4 regions of the Bacillus sp. NEAU-Y102 genome follow, and region 4 is predicted to be linked to each of the others. Evidence: predicted binding sites of a transcription regulator. Region 4 holds the regulator's gene; each other region holds the start of a gene.

What was found. The regulator Rex, encoded in region 4, represses fermentation and respiration genes when NADH is low (regulators of the CRP and FNR family bind a similar motif). The targets are predictions, from matches to a motif close to TTGTGAAATATTTCACAA.
Region 1: a site for Rex is predicted at 1,443-1,460, ahead of adhE (bifunctional acetaldehyde-CoA/alcohol dehydrogenase). Genes of this name have one in related genera too.
Region 2: a site for Rex is predicted at 1,390-1,407, ahead of nirB (NADPH-nitrite reductase large subunit). Genes of this name have one in related genera too.
Region 3: a site for Rex is predicted at 2,119-2,136, ahead of ACYFX0_RS27750 (L-lactate dehydrogenase). Genes of this name have one in related genera too.

What each region holds. Positions count from the first base shown of each region.
Region 1 is NZ_JBTWFK010000003.1:17,475-20,805, forward strand. Features, by position in the region: gene adhE (bifunctional acetaldehyde-CoA/alcohol dehydrogenase) at 1-1,247, opposite strand, end outside; gene ACYFX0_RS09490 (bifunctional cystathionine gamma-lyase/homocysteine desulfhydrase) at 1,508-2,641, opposite strand; gene ACYFX0_RS09495 (O-acetylserine dependent cystathionine beta-synthase) at 2,645-3,331, opposite strand, start outside.
Region 2 is NZ_JBTWFK010000004.1:155,970-159,300, forward strand. Features, by position in the region: gene nirB (NADPH-nitrite reductase large subunit) at 1-1,314, opposite strand, end outside; gene ric (iron-sulfur cluster repair di-iron protein) at 1,523-2,230, opposite strand; gene ACYFX0_RS12630 (excalibur calcium-binding domain-containing protein) at 2,446-3,331, opposite strand, start outside.
Region 3 is NZ_JBTWFK010000015.1:2,593-5,923, forward strand. Features, by position in the region: gene ACYFX0_RS27740 (MFS transporter) at 1-865, opposite strand, end outside; gene ACYFX0_RS27745 (TetR/AcrR family transcriptional regulator) at 1,189-1,788, shown strand; gene ACYFX0_RS27750 (L-lactate dehydrogenase) at 2,253-3,197, shown strand.
Region 4 is NZ_JBTWFK010000024.1:9,844-13,174, forward strand. Features, by position in the region: gene groES (co-chaperone GroES) at 1-118, opposite strand, end outside; gene ACYFX0_RS30530 (CPBP family intramembrane glutamic endopeptidase) at 510-1,259, shown strand; gene ACYFX0_RS30535 (YdiK family protein) at 1,256-1,447, shown strand; gene ACYFX0_RS30540 (redox-sensing transcriptional repressor Rex) at 1,477-2,106, opposite strand; gene ACYFX0_RS30545 (ABC-F family ATP-binding cassette domain-containing protein) at 2,294-3,331, shown strand, end outside.

The DNA.
Region 1 (3,331 bases), on a different contig from region 4:
ATATCCCCTATTCCACCTTGTGATGAAGGTGCATTTACAATGAGACGGCAAGCTTTCATACGTAATCCAAATTGCTTATGCACTTCTTTATTTGTAGAATGAATAACTGCTGAATGTCCTAAACCACCGAGGTTCAACATTTCTTCGCAATATGTAAATCCTTTTTCTAATGAATTCGCCTTCACACAGGCTAATACTGGGCTCAGTTTCTCACGAGATAACGGGTATGCTGCTCCGATACCTTGAATTTCAGCTACAAGCATTTTTGTATGTTCAGGAACAGTAATCCCAACTAATTCGGCAATATACTGTGCTGATTTTCCTACAATATCACTATTTACTGCACATGTATTTTCATTTATAACGAGCTTTTCTAATTTTTTTCTTTCTTCTTCTGTTACAAAGTAACAATTGTTTTCGATCATTTCTGTTTTAACATCATCATAGATTTCTTTATCGACAATGATTGCTTGTTCCGATGCACAAATCATACCGTTATCAAATGTTTTCGATAAAATTAAATCATTAACAGCTCGTTTTACATGTGCTGATTTTTCTATATAACACGGTACATTACCAGGACCTACACCTAGCGCTGGTTTTCCAGTAGAGTAAGCTGATTTCACCATACCAGCGCCTCCAGTTGCTAGAACGAGTGCCACACCCTCATGGTTCATTAATTGTTTCGTCGCTTCGACAGACGGTCTTTCAATCCATTGAATACAATGTTTTGGTGCACCAGCTTTCATTGCTGCATCATATACGGTTTTCGCTGCTGCCACCGAACAATTTTGTGCAGAAGGATGAAATGCGAAAATAATTGGATTTCTCGTTTTTATCGCAATCAACGCTTTAAACATTGTTGTCGACGTTGGATTCGTTACTGGTGTTACCCCAGCTACTACACCGACAGGTTCTGCAATTTCTATTATTTCTTCATGAGGATCTTCGTGAATAATTCCTACCGTTTTATCTTGCTTTATACTATGCCAAATATATTCAGTGGCAAAAATATTTTTAATGCATTTGTCTTCATAGACACCACGGCCTGTTTCTTCAACAGCCAATTTTGCAAGTGGCATATGTTGATCAACACCTGCTAATGCCATTTCATGAACAATGTTGTCAATCTGCTCTTGTGTAAAACTTTCTAATGCTTGTAAAGCTTGTTGACCGTTATTTACTAACGTATCAATCATCTCTTTTACCTCTTGCATTTCATTTACAACTTTCTCTTTGACTACCATGTAAATTTCCTCCTATTCTGTTATCACGGTCTTTATAAGTCCCTATAGGTCATAATAAGTCCCGATTAGCGAAAAAAAATAGAGTTACCGTCCTACATGAATCCCACTGTTTGTGAAGTATTTCACAAGTTTATTTATGAATAACATTTCATGAATTCAATATACATGAATTCATTTCATTTGTGTATGTCTAATTTGTGAAACATTTCACAAATTAACATAATAAAAATGCACTGCTCCACATTAGCAGTGCATTTTTATTATGCTAGCGCTTGTGCTAAATCTTCAATTAAATCTTCACCATCTTCAATACCGACAGAAATACGAATTAATGTATCTGTAATTCCTAATTCTTTACGGCGATCTGCTGGGATTGATGCATGTGTCATTTGAGATGGGATAGAAATTAAACTTTCTACTGCTCCTAGGCTTTCAGCAAGTGTAAAGTATTGCAGTTTCTCAAGTACTTTATTTAATGTTTCCTCACTATCTACATCAAACGAGATAATAGCACCAAATCCATTTGCTTGTTCTGTTGCTAATTCGTGGTTTTGATGTGATTCAAGACCTGGGTAATATACTTTATTTACTTTTGGATGATTATTTAAAAATTCAGCAATAGCGCGTGAATTCGTTTCATGTTCTTCCATACGAATTCCTAATGTTTTTAAACCGCGAAGTAGTAAGAAGCTATCTTGTGGTCCAAGAATACCTCCTGTTGAGTTTTGTACAAAGTGAAGGTCTTCTGCTAGTTGTGGGCTATTTACAACTACTAGACCTGCAACTACGTCACTATGACCTCCTAAATATTTCGTTGCACTATGAAGTACAATGTCTGCTCCTAAAGAAATTGGCGACTGCCAATACGGCGTCATGAATGTGTTATCAATAATTGTTAATAAATCATTCTCTTTAGCAAGAGTAGATATTTTCTTAATATCAGTAATTTTTAGTAGTGGGTTCGTTGGTGTTTCCACATAAATTGCTTTCGTATTTGGACGAATCGCTTCTACAACTTCCTCTAAGTTTGTTGTATCTACAAATGTATGCTCAATACCGAAGCGGTTTAATACTTTCGTAATAACACGGTACGTTCCGCCATAAACATCATCTGTTAAAATAACGTGGTCACCTTTTGAGAACAACATAATTGTTGCTGTAATAGCAGCCATTCCAGAACCGAATGCAAATCCAGCATGACCGTTTTCTAATACGGCAATCATTTCTTCTAAAGCTGCACGTGTTGGGTTACCTGTACGTGAATATTCATATCCTTGATGCTTACCAACTGCTTCTTGTTTGTACGTACTTGTTTGATAGATCGGTACGTTTACAGATCCAGTTGAAGGTTCTCCTATGCGAATACCATGAATTAACTTTGTCTTTGCTCTCATTTTTTATTCCCATCCTTTGTATATGTCTTTACTTAAATAGCGCTCACTGCTATCAGGAAAAATGGTTACAATATTTGTACCTGGCGCTGCCTTCTCTGCCTCAAGTAAGCTCGCATGAAATGCTGCTCCTGAAGAGCTTCCAACGAGAAGTCCTTCTTTTTGCGCTAATTCTTTCACTCGTAAAAATGCATTTCGATCAGAAATCGTATGAATTTCATCAAAATAAGATGTCTTCAAAAATGGCGGGATAAATTCAAGTCCAATTCCTTCTGTCTCATGTGAACCAGCCTTACCACCATTTAAAATAGATCCTTCTGGCTCTACGATAACTGTTTTAATATCTATATTTTTTTCCTTCAAATAAGATGCAGTCCCCATAAACGTACCGCCAGTTCCTGCTCCAGCAACAAATATGTTAATCTCTCCATTCAATGCGTCCCACAGTTCAGGACCTAATGTTTTAAAATATGCACGAGGATTTGCCTCATTTGCAAATTGACTTGGAGAGTATGAATTCGGTATTTCATTTACTAATTCTTTTGATTTTGCAATTGCACCGGTCATTCCTTGCTCAGTCGGTGTATGCACGACCGTTGCACCTAGTGCTTTCATTAATTCTTGTTTTTCAATACTAAATTTCTCTGGTACACAAACAATAACACGTAAATCATGTTCTAATGCTGCAAGTGC
Region 2 (3,331 bases), on a different contig from region 4:
AAAAGTCGTTAACTCTTGTTCTAAAATGGCGTGAACGATTGTACCTTTCGTAACACCATTACATCCGCAAATCGTGTCATCCGCACTCATTGTAGCAACGTCAAGTGCACTTTCTTCACCAGCTTTGTGGAGAAGGGAAGCGGCTGTATATTCTTGTATATCCTCTTCTTTCTTTAACATGCTAAAGAGGCGTGTACCGTCAGCTGTGTCACCATATAAAACGATACCGACGACTTTATTGTCACGAATTAATACTTTTTTATAGGAACGTTTACATTCATCAAAGATGGATATTGCTTTCGTTTGGTCATCTTCATAAATTTGGCCAGCAGAGAATAAATCACAACCTGCAACTTTTAATTGCGTACCGACGATACTGCCCGTATATCCATCAGTTTGTAAATTCGTTATATGTTTTGCTAATATCGCACCTTGTTCATAAAGAGGAGCAACAAGTCCATATGCGATACCGTCATGTTCTGCACATTCTCCAACTGCATAAATGGATTCATCATTTGTTAGCATATAGTCATTGACTACAATACCGCGATTTACAATTAAACCAGCATCTTTTGCTATTTGCGTATTTGGGCGTATTCCGACAGCCATTACGATTAAATCACAATCTACAACTTCACCATCTTCAAATTGAATGCCCTCAACATGGTCTGTACCAAGAATTTTTACAGTTTTCTTTTCCATTAGAAATTGCATGCCTTGCGCTTCTAAATCTTCGCGTAATAGAGAAGCTGCTTTGGCATCTAGTTGTTGCTCCATTAAGCTTGGCATTAAATGAACGACATATACGTCCATTCCTAAATCAATAAGACCTCTTGCAGCTTCTAAGCCAAGTAATCCACCACCAATGACAACAGCCTTTTTCTTTTCATTAGCGGTATCAATCATAAATTGTGTATCTTCAATAGTTCGAAATCCTGTTACGCCAGGAAGAGTAGAACCTTCAACGGGCAAAATAAAAGCACTAGAACCTGTTGCGATAATTAGTTTGTCATATGTAAGAGTACGATTTTTTTCTGTGATAATTATTTTTTCTTCTCGGTTAATACTTTGAACCCTTTCATCTGTATACAAAGTTATTTCATTTTCCTCATACCAACTATATTCATTCATAATGATATCTTGCATATTTGTTTTGCCTTGTAAAACATGAGAGAGCATAATGCGATTGTAGTTTGGATGTGGTTCATCTCCAAAAATAGTAATCTCATATGAATCACTATCATGTTTTAATATTTCTTCCATACAACGTATGCCAGCCATACCATTTCCGATCATAACTAAACGTTTTTTCATTTTCGTTTCCCCTTTTTATGTGAAGTGTTGAACAAAGGATTATATTTCTATTATAGAAAATTTAAAAAGAGGGAGATGTGATATTTATCACATTTTTACAATGATTCACAAATTGTTAAAGTTCGGACTTATTCGAGAGGGATGTGTATATTCTTTACCAAATGAAAAAACAGGACATAAGTATTTACACTCATGTCCTGCACTTAATTTACACTCTCGTAATTGCACGTGGAAATAAAATGTTATTTTCTAAATGAATATGCTCAAATAAATCAGACTCTAGTGCTTCAAGGCGTTGGTAAACAAGTCGATAAGTGCCGCAAGCTCCTTCTGGAGGAGTAAAGTCATTTGTAACTTTACGAAGCTCTTTAATAATGTTGCCTGCGTGGTTATGTTCATTTTCCAACTCATCTACTACTTTACGTAACTTCACATAGTTTTCTTCAGTTGGATTTTGTTCAAATTCTAAAATTAATGGAAAATCTTCTGTTTCTTCTTTAATTAAATGTTGTTCTAGTTCCATCTTTAGTTCATGAAATAGCTTATGAATTTGAGCTAAATGAGGCTGACTTGCCCCATGAACACGTAATACTTTTGTCACATACGGACTTAATTGTGGCAACTCTTCATTTAAATAGCGATGATGCTTATTTATAACATAATCAATCAATTCGCGATAAGAAGCATTTTTCCAATCAATTTCAGATTCATTTAATCGTTTCATATTATTATAAAGCGTATTTAACTCTGTAAGCACTTCAGTAGCTGATAAATTTCTTTCATGAATTGCATCAATAAGCGGTTTATTGCCACCACAACAAAAATCTATTCTATATGATTTAAAAAGATCACTAGCTTTCGGGAATTGTGTAACGATCTCACCGACAATAGAAGTTTCAGTAAATGTATGTTTCATATGAACGCCTCCATAAAGTTTGAATGTAATTACTAAATTAAGAATAGCGATAAATGAAAATCAATGTGGTGATTGAAATCACTTATTATGTGTCATTTTTGAGAATAATAGTATGAAATTTATTTAAGAACACATCTAAATAAGAGAAAGGGATATTAAATGTAAGGCATTACAGTAAAAAAAGAAGCTTTTACTAAGCTTCTTTTTTATTACTATTATTCGCATGCAACTCCATCGCCGTCTCTATCTAGTTTACGACTATATCCTGGTTGATCTTTATATAGAGGAGCTTTCCCCGCAGCTCTAACTGCATCACAATTTTTGTAATATGCACTACTAGTATTTCCTGAGGTAGGTTGTGTTTGAGTTTGCTGTGCTTTTTGCTCTTCTTGTTGCTTACGAGCTTGTTCATCAGCCTGACGTTTTTGTTCTTCTTGTTGCTTACGAGCTTGTTCATCAGCCTGACGTTTTTGTTCTTCTTGTTGCTTACGAGCTTGTTCATCAGCCTGACGTTTTTGTTCTTCTTGTTGTTTACGAGCCTGTTCATCAGCTAGACGTTCTTCATCCTCTTGCTTACGAGCTTGTTCCTCGGCTAGACGTTTTTCATCTTCTTGCTTACGAGCTTGTTCCTCGGCTAGACGCTTCTCATCTTCTTGCTTTTGAGTTTTTTCGTCAGCCTCTTTCTTTTCTAGTTCTTTTTTCTTTTCGCTATCTTTTTGTTCTTCATTGTTAGAGGCAACTTTTGTACTAGTTGCTGTCGTTTTTTCAGAAGAAGGAGCTGAAATACCTAATAGCGCAACAAAAATGACAAATAATACGGCTGTAATAATAAATTGTTTTTTTGCTACACCTGTTTTCTTAATAACAGATAATATTGCAAGTACAAGGAAGAATATAAATAGAATGAAACTTAAAATAGCAAAAAATTCGATGACTGGGTGTTCAGATTTTGTTGTACCAGTCACTATTAATATAATTGAAATCATAAAAAGAATAACGGTAGGACGTCCATATTGTTTTGCTTTTCCATTTTTTTTAAAGAATGAAATGATACATAAGATTAAAAGAATAAAAGCAATAAAAAATAAAGCTGCACCAATA
Region 3 (3,331 bases), on a different contig from region 4:
TTATCATGGAAAGTGTGACCGCTATTAAAAACTGATTATAGGGTGGGGTATTGAGTTTAAGAGTACCGAAAATAAGGCCTGCCAGGCATGAACCGATTGCATAGACAGAAAGTACAAAGCTAGCAGCTACTGTGTTTCCTTGCTGCTCAGCAAAAGCTACACTAACGACATCTATTGTGCCGAAGATAGTACCTATAGCAATGAGTGTGAATACTAGTACTCGCAAAGAACCAATTTTAAATACTGTTCCGTTGTTTGTAATGTCGCGAGGGTGTACAGGCGGTTCTGTGCTTTTTTGCATAGTAAATAGGCATACCCCGATTGTAAGAAAAACAGATGATAAAAGTGGCCCTGCTTCTGGGAAGAACATAACACTTAAACTGACAGATAATACAGGACCAATTATGAAGCAAATTTCGTCGACGACCGATTCGAAGGAAAATGCTGTATGCAATTTATGGGATCCGCGGTATAGTTTAGTCCAACGTGCACGTACCATAGCTGACATATTTGGCATACAACCTGCACATAAAGCGGATAGAAATAGCGTCCAATAAGGAGCTTCATATTTCGTACATAGAAGTAAGAGGATTGTAAAGAAAACGCTAATACCTGTAGTCGGAAGAAGTATGCGAGATTGCCCTAATTGATCAGCCATCCGAGAAATATGAGGAGCTAGTAAAGCTGATGATAATGTAAAGGTAGCTGCAACAGCTCCAGCAAGCCAATAGTCACCACTTACTTGAGATAACATGGTAACAATACCAATACCCATCATTGATATGGGCATACGAGCTATAAATCCTGATAATGAGAATCCTTTTGTACCAGGAGCACTGAAAATCTCACGGTAGGAATTAAACATGATAATCACCACAATATTTGACGTGTACATATACATTCTTCATTCTTTTAACTCCTCCTCTGTTTCATTAATACCTTCTATAAAAAGGGACAGTGAGTCAATGTAGGGTATAGGTAAGAAGTTATATTATCTTGTAAGCTAGAAATAATTGACATACGCACCGTATGCCAATATCATATTAACATACGGAGCGTATGTCAATTGAAATGTTTTATCTCTGGATAGAGAGCCGATGTTTAAAGGAGTTATTCTTTTATATAGAGAACGATACTATAGTGCAATTCATTTTGAATAAAGAGAATGAATAGAAGTAGGAGGAAAAGATGATTAAAAAAACGAGAGCAGAAATGATTACTGAAACACGTGCTAAATTGCTGTGGGCAGCAAGACAGGCTTTTGGTACAGTTGGATATGTAAATACGTCTATGGATGATTTTACAGCATCTGTCGGTTTAACACGTGGTGCAATTTATCATCATTTTGGTGATAAAAAAGGATTGTTAGAAGCAGTTGTAAAAGAAATTGATATGGAAATGGATAATAAATTAGGGAAAGTATCAGATGAAGCGGAAGGAAAATGGGAAGGGTTTGTTGGGCGTTGTCGTGCATATTTAACGATGGCACTTAATCCAGAAATTCAGCGAATCGTACTTCGAGATGCACCAGCAGTATTAGGAACTAGTTATTATCAATCATCACAGTCACAATGTTTAGTGACGATGGCCGAGATGCTTCAGCAATTAATGAAGGACTGTATTATTGAAAAGACGGACTGTGAAGCTTTAGCAAGATTTATAAATGGCGGACTAGTGGACCTTGCTTGTTGGATTGCGAATTCTGAAGATGCAGAGGCACGGTTGTCTAAAGCTTTGCATAGCCTATCACTTATATTGAATGGTTTATTATTAGAAAAGAATGCATAATTTTAACGGATATTTTTTAATATATAGTAATGATTAAAAGGGAGGTGATAAAGTATAGGCTAATTCATTTATTTAACCGTATTCTATATAAGCTAATTGACGTCCATCTTGTAAGGGAATGATGTGATCAGTCAGTTTAATCTTATAATGTGATTACATTTTTTGTGAATGTTAGGATTTTTATTATAGAAAGTGAATTTAGTTACAGTGAGTAATTGAATCATACATTTTTATTCACAATCTAAAGAAAACACCTAATTTGGTATGGATTCCACACCTGATCTAACAACTTTACACTCTATGTGAAAAAGTTCACAAATAGGTCATAAATTGTGAAGTAATTCACAATAATACGTGCTACAATATGAATGTAAAGAAGTTAAACAACATTAAATTAGTATTTTAATTAATTACTTAAACAATCATAAAAAAATATATGTGAACAATAGAGAGGGGAAATTACCATGAAAAAAGGTATCAATCGTGTAGTATTAGTAGGAACAGGAGCTGTAGGTTGTAGTTACGCTTACTCAATGATCAACCAAGGTGTAGCTGAAGAATTCGTATTAGTAGATGTTAATGAAGCAAAAGCAGAAGGGGAAGCAATGGACTTAAGTCATGCGGTACCATTCTCTCCATCACCAACAAAAGTTTGGAGCGGTAGCTATGCAGATTGTAAAGATGCAGATCTAGTTGTTATCACTGCTGGGTTACCACAAAAGCCAGGTGAAACTCGTTTAGACTTAGTTGAGAAAAATACAAAGATCTTTAAACAAATCGTTCGCGGCATTATGGATAGCGGATTCGATGGAATCTTCTTAATCGCAACTAACCCGGTTGATATTTTAACTTACGTAACTTGGAAAGAATCTGGTTTACCGAAAGAGCGCGTAATCGGTTCTGGTACTACTTTAGACTCTGCTCGTTTCCGTTACATGTTAGGTGACTACTTAGATGTAGATCCACGTAACGTTCATGCTTACATCGTTGGTGAGCACGGTGACACTGAACTTCCAGTATGGAGCCACGCTACTATCGGTGTACAAAAACTAGAAACAATCTTAGCTAACAACGAACAGTACAAACAAGAAGACTTAGATAAAATCTTCGAAAATGTACGTGATGCAGCTTACCATATCATCGAACGTAAAGGTGCAACTTACTACGGAATCGGTATGTCACTACTTCGTGTAACTAAAGCGATCTTAAACAACGAGAACAGCGTATTAACTGTATCTGCATACCTTGAAGGTCAATACGGTGAGAAAGATGCTTACGTAGGTGTTCCAGCTGTTATTAACCGCGAAGGTGTACGTGAAATCGTAGAACTTGAGCTAAATGAAGAAGAAAAAGCGAAATTCGCTCATTCTGTAAAAGTATTAAAAGAAACTATGGCACCAGTACTATAATTAATTGCTAAATAATCCGGAAGTGGGGACCTGCTTCTTACTTCTGGATTTATATATAATTCAATATAAATTCCTTTTCCGGTTTCCCTTGTATATCCCCAATATACCCCTTTTGCTGGATAAGGGTCATTTAT
Region 4 (3,331 bases):
CAACTTTACCCTCTTGTGGTTTTTCTTTTGCAGTATCTGGTAATACAATACCACTTGCTGTTTTTTCTTCTGCTTGAACAAGCTCAATTACAACGCGATCACCTAATGGCTTTAGCATGAACAATAACCTCCTCATTTTGTTATGTAAATTTTATTTATTAGCACTCAAGTCACCCGAGTGCTAACACACTTATAATAATAAATAATCTCAATTTCTTTTGCAAGTAAAAAAATCATAATTTTTTCGCAAATTACTATATAAACTTTCTATATAGAATACTGCCTTTACTATATGAATCGTTGTTTCCCCTACTCGTATGTTACAATATGAAAGACACCCTAAGTTGTTTTCGCTAAACGTACAACTTTTTCCTGTCTCCTACTTTAATTTAAAATACGTATTTACAAAAAAATCATAATTCGAATGAAAGTTTATATCGTAGATAACATATTTACATGTTATCCTACCTCATCTCATACACTAGAGTTAGAAAGGATGGTTAAACCATTTGAAGAAACAATACTGGTGGATTATCGTTACATACATTTTAATGCAATTATCTGGCGCTGTTGGATTACCACTTCTCCTAAAAACAGGACTCTATGATAATAGAGGATTTACCATTGAGGAAAAAGGACAAATCATAATGGGACACTGGGCAATTATTAGCTTCTTTGTTGCATTATGTATCGTACTTTGGTTACTTAGAACAGATATTCGCGACAGACATTTAGATGCAACGCGCTCTTCTGTTCCAGCTACAATTGGGTGGATTTTCATCGGATTATTCTTAGCTTTCTTTTCACAAATAGTTGCCGGTATGATCGAGATGCAGCTACTAGGAATTAAACAAGGTTCAGAAAATACAATGAAACTGATGGAAATTGCACGAACTACTCCTTGGTTCCTTATTGTTGTATCTATAATCGGACCTATCTTAGAAGAAATCGTATTTAGAAAAATTCTATTCGGTGCACTTTATAAGAAGTTCAACTTCTTTATTGCAGCTATCATTAGTTCACTTGTATTCGCAGCAATTCATTTTGATTTTACTCACTTATTGGTATACACTGCTATGGGGCTCGTATTCGCCTTCTTATATGTGAAGACGAAGCGCATTATCGTTCCTATTGCAGCTCATGTTGCGATGAATACATTAGTCGCTATTGGGCAAATTTTTATGAGCAATGAGCAAATTCAAGAAATGATTAAAGAAGCTGAAAAAATGCAAGGATTTATCGGAGGATTTTTTGTATGAGAAACTCACCATTGTTCATGGCCGCATTATACTTCCTTCTTGGATGTATCTTTACACGCTTCGCCATTACGAACGTGACAGATACAATCTGGAATGTGTGGACAATACTATTTGCAGTTATGGCAACAATTGATTTTAATTTGGCACTTCGCCTTATATTAGTTAAATTCACAAAGAAGAAACAATAATAAAACGCAGAGGTCGCTTCCTCTGCGTTTTATTGTGGATAGTTTTTCAAAAAGTAAACTAATGTTTGTAACTCTACAGCTAAATCAATATGATGAATTCTAATATTCTCTGATACGTTTAATCGTGCTGGTGTGAAATTCAAAATACCGTGCACGCTCGTTTCAGCTAATCTATCTGCTACAGCTTGTGCTACTGTAGCCGGTACTGTTAATATTGCCACTTGTATATCATTTGATAATCTCTCTTCTAATTCATCTAAATGATATACAGGAATGCCCCCGATTTCTGTTCCAACTTTCTCTTCACTAACATCAAATGCCATTTCAATTTTTGTATTATTGTTTTTCGTGAAATTATAATGTAAGAAAGCGGTCCCTAAATTACCTACTCCAATAAGTGCTACACGCGTTATATCATCTTGATCAAGTGTTTCGCGGAAAAATGATAATAAATAATTTACGTTATATCCATATCCCTTTTTCCCTAATGCTCCAAAATACGAAAAATCTCTTCGTATTGTTGCGGAATCTACTTTTACCGCTTCACTCAATTCGGCCGATGAAACACGCTGCTTACCAGAAAGAGATAAGTTTTGGATAAATCGATAGTATAGAGGCAATCTTTTAGCAGTGGCTTGTGGAATCTTTTGCTGATCCATATGACCTCTCCTCTCTTCCTATCTTTATTCATATACTTTAATCAAATACAGAAGTTTAGCACTCATTAAATTCCTTGTATAATAAAGAGAAGAAGTATTCTCTCTTTATTTTAAACTATACACTATTTTTAGTATGATTGAGAAATATAAACATGGCAAAGTTAAGAAATTATTTGAGGTGAGAACATTGATTTTATTACAAGTAAATGGACTTTCGAAATTATACGGTGCAGAAACAATTCTTGCAAACATAAAATTGGAAGTACAAACAAAAGATCGTATCGCATTAGTTGGAAGGAATGGAGCTGGAAAATCTACATTATTAAAAATTATCGCTGGTGAGTTATCACATGATGGTGGCGAAATTATAAAACCGAAAGATGTCTCAATCGGGTATTTAGCTCAAAATACTGGCCTAGAAACGTCTTTAACAATTTGGGATGAAATGCTAACCGTCTTTACCCACTTACAGCAAATGGAGACAAAACTTCGAAAGCTTGAGCAAGAAATGGGAAAAGAAGAAAACTTTTCAAACGAAGCTATATATGAAAGATTGTTAGCTGATTATGACCAATTGCAACTCAATTATAAAGATCAAGGTGGATATCAATACGAAGCGGATATTCGCTCCATTTTAAGCGGCCTTGGCTTCCCAGTTGAAACACACCAGACGACGATCTCTACTTTAAGTGGCGGGCAAAAAACAAGATTAGCTCTCGGGAAATTATTATTAACAAAACCAGACTTACTTATTTTGGACGAGCCTACAAACCATTTAGACATTGAAACATTAACATGGCTTGAGCAATATTTACAAGGTTATCCTGGCGCAATATTAATCGTTTCCCATGACCGTTATTTCTTAGACAAACTCGTTACACAAGTATATGAAATTTCGAATAAAGAAAGCAGACGATTTGTTGGTAACTACAGTAAATATTTAGACTTAAAATCAGCATTATATGATCAAGAAATGAAACGTTACGAAAAACAACAAGATGAAATCGCAAAACTTGAGGACTTCGTTCAAAAGAATATAGCTCGCGCTTCTACAACGAAACGTGCTCAAAGTCGCCGTAAACAACTGGACAGAATGGAATTATTAACGAGACCATTAGGGGATTCTAAGTCAGCATCATTCCACTTCGATATTGAAAAGCAAAGTGGAAATGATGTTTTACAAGTAAAAGATGCAACCATCGGCTATGAGGAGGACCCTATAATT